Regions from separate parts of the Planococcus alpniumensis genome, predicted to be linked through region 1. Evidence: predicted binding sites of a transcription regulator. Region 1 holds the regulator's gene; the other holds the start of a gene.

What was found. The regulator Rex, encoded in region 1, represses fermentation and respiration genes when NADH is low (regulators of the CRP and FNR family bind a similar motif). The targets are predictions, from matches to a motif close to TTGTGAAATATTTCACAA.
Region 2: the regulator Rex is predicted to act here: its motif matches at 1,634-1,651, upstream of G3255_RS17165 (cytochrome C oxidase subunit II).

Annotation. Positions count from the first base shown of each region.
Region 1 covers NZ_JAAMTH010000001.1:565,142-568,558, forward strand. The annotation lists gene G3255_RS03015 (ABC-F family ATP-binding cassette domain-containing protein) at 1-1,205, opposite strand, end outside; gene G3255_RS03020 (redox-sensing transcriptional repressor Rex) at 1,337-1,969, shown strand; gene G3255_RS03025 (twin-arginine translocase TatA/TatE family subunit) at 2,060-2,272, shown strand; gene tatC (twin-arginine translocase subunit TatC) at 2,293-3,066, shown strand; gene G3255_RS03035 (helix-turn-helix transcriptional regulator) at 3,187-3,417, opposite strand, start outside.
Region 2 covers NZ_JAAMTH010000001.1:3,381,605-3,385,021, reverse strand. The annotation lists gene G3255_RS17170 (Crp/Fnr family transcriptional regulator) at 1-611, shown strand, start outside; gene G3255_RS17165 (cytochrome C oxidase subunit II) at 1,713-1,835, shown strand; gene G3255_RS17160 (cytochrome c oxidase subunit II) at 1,854-2,321, shown strand; gene G3255_RS17155 (b(o/a)3-type cytochrome-c oxidase subunit 1) at 2,323-3,417, shown strand, end outside.

The sequences.
Region 1 (3,417 bases):
TGTTCCTGATCGTAATAGCCGAACTGGATGCCAGTGCCGTAATGGATGTCACCTGCGAGTGCCGGCAATTCTTTCATGATGGTCTTGAGCAGCGTCGATTTGCCGACACCGTTCGGCCCGACAAGCGCGAGGCTGTCGGTGCGGTAAAGTTTTAGCAAGATGTTGTTCGAGACCGGCTGGGCGCCATAGCCGACGGACAGCGACTGGACGTTCAAGACGTCATTGCCGCTTTGCTTTTGGATGTCGAAGCCGAAGCGCGCTGATTTTTCGTCGCCTTCCGGAGCTTCCATCCAGTCGGTTTTCTCGAGCACACGGCGCCTGCTTTGCGCCATTTTTGTTGTAGAAGCCCGAACCAGGTTACGGGCGACGTAATCTTCAAGTTTGGCTTTCTCGCTTTGCTCTTTCTCGTAATGTTTGCGGTCGAGTTCGTATTGTTTCGCTTTTTCGCTTAAATAACGGCTGTAGTTGCCGGTGTATTTACGGACCTTCTTGCGTGACACTTCGTAAACCAGCGTGACGACTTGGTCGAGGAAATAGCGGTCATGCGACACGATGAGCAATGCGCCCGGATAATTCTTCAAATAGTTTTCGAGCCAGCTCAGCGTTTCGATGTCCAAATGGTTGGTCGGCTCATCGAGAATCAAGAGCTGCGGCTTTGCGAGCAGGAGCTTCGCCAGCATGAGGCGGGTTTTCTGGCCGCCTGACAGGGAAGTGATTTTCTTTTCGTAGTCTTCCGGATAGAACTTCATGCCGTGCAGGACCGCGCGCGTATCGGCCTCGAACTGATAACCGCCGGCATCTTTAAAATGAGTCTGGAGGAGGTCATATTCTTGCATGACCTTGGCATTGCGTTCGGCATCATTGTACACATCCGGATCAGCCATGGCAGCTTCGAGCTGGCGCAGCTTTGCTTCCTGATCCCGGAAATGGGCGAAGATTTTCATCATTTCCTGCCATACGGTGGCGTCTGAATTCAAGTCGGTTTGTTGTTCCAAATAGCCGATCGTTAAATCTTTCGGCATGATCAAATCGCCGCTGTCGTAAGACATTTCACCGGCGATGATTTTCAATAATGTGGATTTTCCGGCACCATTGCGGCCGACAAGTGCGACCCGGTCACGGTGCTGGACTTCGAGTTTGGCGCCTGAGATGATTTCCTCGGCACCGAATGATTTATGGATTTGATTGACTTGCAATACGATCATTTAGGGTCACCTCTATTCTTCTTAAGTGTAGCTGATGGGCGTGCGCTTCGCAATTACGCAAGCCTTTACATATCAAGGCCTGTCATGTAAGATTGATACGATTTGACAACAGTTCAGAAGGAAGCGATCCCATGCTTGACGAATCCCATAAAATCCCGCAAGCGACAACGAAGCGGCTGCCCTTGTATTACCGGTTTCTCCAGAATTTTGCCAATGCTGGACAGAAACGCATCTCCTCACAGGAGTTGAGCGAAGCGATGAAAATCGATTCGGCGACCATCCGCCGCGATTTCTCCCATCTTGGCGCACTTGGCAAAAAAGGCTACGGCTATGATGTGCAGGAGCTCTTGGCGTTTTTCCGTAAGACGCTTGACCAGGACGAAGCGACGAATGTTGCGTTGATCGGTGTCGGAAGCCTCGGCAGCGCGTTTTTAAAATACAATTTCCACCGCAATCACAACACGAAAATCATCCTGGCCTTTGATACGAACAGCCCCCATGAAGGCAAGAAAATCAGCGGCATCGATACCTACCACCCCGATTTGATTGAAGAGAAGATTAAGCAGTACGGTGTGGAAGTGGTCATTTTGACGGTGCCGTCGCGGTCGGCTCAAGATGTCACCGACCGGCTCGCCCAGACAGACATTAAAGGCATCCTCAATTTCACGCCGGTGCGCATTTCCGTACCGGAACATATCCGCGTCCAGACGATCGATTTATCGGTGGAGCTGCAAACTTTGATCTACCAGATCAAGCATGATTAACATAAAACCTTCACATTTGAACGGCCATTGGAAATAGCCAAAAGGCCTTGTTTCATGTACACTAGAAGCATACTACAGGAGGTGTCTGATATGGCTCCAGGTCCATTAAGTTTAATCATCATCGGGATTGTCGCCTTGCTGATTTTCGGCCCGAAAAAATTGCCGGAACTAGGGAAAGCATTCGGTTCTTCCTTGCGCGAATTCAAAAACGCCACAAAAGGATTGGCCGACGACGATGAAGATGACAAGAAAGTCGAAACAGCAAAGAAAAACGATTTAGATAAGAAAGACGAGCACAAGTAACACGATAGGATGTTTGTCCGATGAACCAACAAAATGAAATGACGGTAGTTGAACATATAGGTGAACTTAGAAAACGGCTGACCTTGATAGTCGTTTTCTTTCTGTTCGCGCTCATTGCCGGATTCTTTCTCGCTGAGCCTTTAATCCGCTATTTGCAGTTCAGCGAAGAGGCGCGGAATCTGACGCTGAATGCGTTCAAGATTACCGATCCGATTAAGATATATATGCAGGTCATGATGATTTTGGCATTGATCATCACGTCGCCTTTGATCATGTACCAATTTTGGGCATTCATCAGCCCTGGACTCTCTGACAGGGAGCGAAAAGTGACGCTTGGGTATATTCCGTTTTCCTTGTCCTTGTTTATCGGCGGGATTGCGTTTTCCTATTTGGTGTTGTTTCCATATGTTATTGGATTCATGCTCAATATATCGGAGAATCTGGATATCCAGGAGACGATTGGGATCAATGAGTATTTCCAATTTTTGTTCCAAATCACCTTGCCGTTCGGCTTTATCTTCCAGCTGCCGGTGTTGATGCTATTTTTGACGCGTCTCGGGATTTTGACGCCGATGATGATGACGAAGTACCGGAAGTATGCGTATTTGGCGCTGGTGACGATCGCCGCTTTCATTACGCCGCCGGATATTATTTCCCATATGATCGTGACATTGCCTCTGATTTTACTCTATGAATTCAGTGTAATCATTGCGCGCATTGGCTATCGTAAGTTCCTGCGGGCAGAACAGCAGCAGGCAATTGAAGAACAGACAGAAGACCTTCCGCCGAAATGATGGCGGAAGGTTTTTTGTTTGGAATGAACTGTACGTAAATCGAAATTCCCCTCAGTGTCAGCTCTTAGCGCTGACACGGAGGGGAATTCATGAGAATTTGATTAAGGTTCTATACACAAACTAGTCTTCGAAAGATAAGTTAACCGGTTCTTCCATTAACTCGTTTTCCAATTGCATATTGGTTGTTGGGGTGTTAGCATCCACTGTTTGGAAAGACAGCCCGTCTATCCAGACTCCACCTGTGCCGGTGAGCAACACGCCGAATGAAATGGCTGCACTGTGATCGGGGACGTCGAGGACAATGGAATAGCGGTTCCACGTGGTGGTGCCGGTGAGTGGGCGGTTGCTCAT
Region 2 (3,417 bases), 2.8 Mb from region 1:
ATTATCTTTTCCGTGAAGGGGAGGCGGTGAAAGGCCTTTACATTCTCCGTTCCGGAAAAGTGCAGATCGGAAAAGTAACACCGGACGGCCGTGAGCTGGCATTGAAAATTTGCGGCACTGGACAGATGGTCGGCGAAATTACCGTGTTCGCACAAGGCGCCACGTATTTGCTGGATGCCCGTGCGCTGACCAAGACCGTATGTTTGAAAATTCCCGTCGAAGAGCTGGAACAATCGCTTGAAAAAGACCCTTCGCTTGCGATGGCGTTTATGAAATGGATGGGCATCGACCAGCAGAAAACGCAAACCCGTTTCCGCGACTTGATGCTCCACGGGAAAAAAGGGGCTTTATATTCGACGTTGATTCGCCTTGGCAATAGCTACGGCGTAGAAGCTGAAGGCGGCTTACTAATCGATATTTTGCTGACGAACCAAGAGTTGGCGAATTTCTGCGGCATGAGCCGTGAAATGGTCAACCGGATGCTCAGCGACTTGCGCAAACAAGGAACCGTCGGCATGAAAGACGGCAAAATCGTCCTATACAATATCCCCAAACTGAAATTCGACATCAATTGCGAAGAATGCCCAATCTACCTCTGCAAAATCGACTAATCTTAAAGCCTGCCGTTACGGTAGGCTTTTTGTGTGTTCTAGTAATTTCATTTTTCACTTCTTAAGAGTGTGTTGTAGAGATGGGTTGAAGATGAGTTATGAAACTGAAACAAAAGAACTTTGAAAAGAAAAGCTTCCGCTTTTCGACTACGTTGCAGGGGCACGCTTGCCGAGGGGCGGGTGTTGAGCCAATGAGCTGCAAAGATCGCAGCTCATTTGTCTCGCCAGCCCGCGCGGTCCCTCAGGCGTCGGCCCCTTCCACTCCGTCTCTAGCTTTAGAGTGGAAGATCGGTTCTTCAGTTCCTTTAAAATGGAACGTAGAAATTCATATTATTCTATAGCTTGCTTCAAACAGGTAGAAGAATGGAGGGCCACATGTCTCTATCCACCAAACAAACCTATAACCTTAACTTGCTCAATCAGCGGCTTTTCAGATGCGCCATCTCAGGAAGCGATTCCCACATTAGCCGGCAACTGCATATTGAAGTAGATCTGATTAAACGCACCCGAATCAACGAGATCTCCAAGCCGCCGAGCGTAAAGGGGTGAGCCGATGCCGTAAGACAGGCGCTCTTCCTGGCTTATGGCAAGAGGCCAACCCAAAGCCCGGCGGCGAATACTAACACGAGGCACCAATAGAACACGACCACAACACCACTCGCAGACCCTAACTATCTTCAATCACCCTGATCCGGGAAGCGATTCCCCCACTAGCCGGCAACCTAATACAGAAGTAGATACGATTGAACAATCTATAGACAATAAAATCTCTCAGCTGCCGGCGCCTAGGGTGAGCCGACGCAGTAAGACAGGTGATTTTCCTGGCTTATTGCCAAAGGCCAACCCAAAGCAAGGCAGCGAATATTACCAAGAAGAAAAATAGAAAAGGAGAACAACGCCACACGCTATCCCCGGCTATCTCCACCATTCATTCCAACAAATAGTATCTTCCAAAAGCCTATCCATCCGCAGGCTTTCTTTTTTTGGCGAAAATATGGACAGCTGAAAATAAATACGGCCAGGTGTGATTTATGTCACAGCTAAACCGAAACTTAGGTCCTATGCTAAAGGAAATAGCAAAAGAGCGAAGAGGTGGAGAAAGTGGATAAAAAGCAATCGGATCATGATGTGAATTTGAAGGGCACACTCGTCAGTGTATTCTTCGTCGGCATCTTCATCGTTGCCATGTGGGTTGCCGTGTATTTGATGTACGTAGCGAGATAAAAAAAGGAGAGATTCATCATGCATTTCCATAAATACGAGAAGATTTGGCTCAGTTTCGGCATCGTTTCGCTCATTGTCTTTTTGAGCGTCGTCGGGGTCAGTGCGTTTTCACAAAACCACACGCCGTCCGGGGGGATGGACACCATTGACCCGGAGATGGTGAACGAAACCGCCCCATTCGATAACCCAGGCGTCACGCAATTGGACGAAGATACGTACCAAGTGGCGATCGTCGCACTGGCTTTTGGCTACAACGCACCGGACTTGCGGGTGCCGGCCGGCAAAGAAATCATTTTCAAAGTCACCAGCACAGACGTGGTGCACAGCTTTACGATCGACAACACGAAAGTCAATATGATGGTCGTTCCCGGACGGATCACGACCAAATCCTACACATTTGAAGAACCGGGCAAGTATTTGATTCTGTGCAATGAATACTGCGGCACCGGGCATCACATGATGTCTACGGAAATTGAGGTGTACTGACATGATTGCCCAACCAGAACGTAAAATCGCTTTATGGCACTTAGGTGTCGCTTATACTGCATTTTTGATCGGCACGCTCATGGGCGTCTTGCAGGTCTTTATCCGCAACGACGCCCTCCAGCTCCCGACTTGGTTAGATTATTACCAAATCCTTACTGCGCACGGCGTCTTACTCGCACTTATTTATACGACCTTTTTCATTTTTGCCTTCTTTATCACCGGCATGAGCAAAAGCCTTGGAAGCTTCGGCCCGAAAGTCCGCTTGTTTTCATGGATCGGCCTGTGGGTGACGCTTCTCGGAACGGTCATGGCAACAGTGCTGATCATCGCTGGGGAAGCTTCGGTGCTTTATACCTTTTATGCACCGCTGAAAGCGAACGGCTTTTATTACGTCGGCCTGGCTTTGGTCATTGTCGGCACATGGATCTCGAGTTTTGCCTTGGTCGGCCATTACATGGTCTGGCGCCGCAACAATAAAGGGCAATTGAGTCCCTTGTTTGCCTTCATGACGGTAACGACCATCGTGTTATGGATCATCGCCTGTCTTGGTGTTGTTGCGACTGTGTTGTTCCAATACATTCCGTGGGCATTCGGTTGGACGGATACGATCAATGTGGAATTGAGCCGTTCGCTGTTCTGGTATTTCGGCCATCCGCTTGTGTATTTCTGGCTGCTTCCCGCGTACATCGCTTGGTACACGATCGTGCCGAAACTGCTTGGCGTGAAAGTGTTCAGTGATTCCTTGGCGCGTCTTGCGTTTGTCTTGTTTATCCTGTTCTCGATTCCGGTCGGGTTCCACCACCAATTGACCGAGCCGGGCATCTCAAACTTCTGGAAGTTCCTGCAGGTGGTCTTAACGTTTATGGTCATCGTGCCGTCACTCATGACGGCGTTCTCGATGTTTGCGACCTTTGAAATTTCAGGACGCAAAAAAGGGGGCACTGGTTTGTTCGGCTGGTTTAAGAAACTGCCATGGCGAGATGTCCGTTTCACGTCGATTTTCATTGCCATGGCGTTCTTCATTCCTGGGGGTGCTGGCGGGATCATCAATGCCAGTTTTCAATTGAATGAAGTCGTCCACAATACCTTATGGATT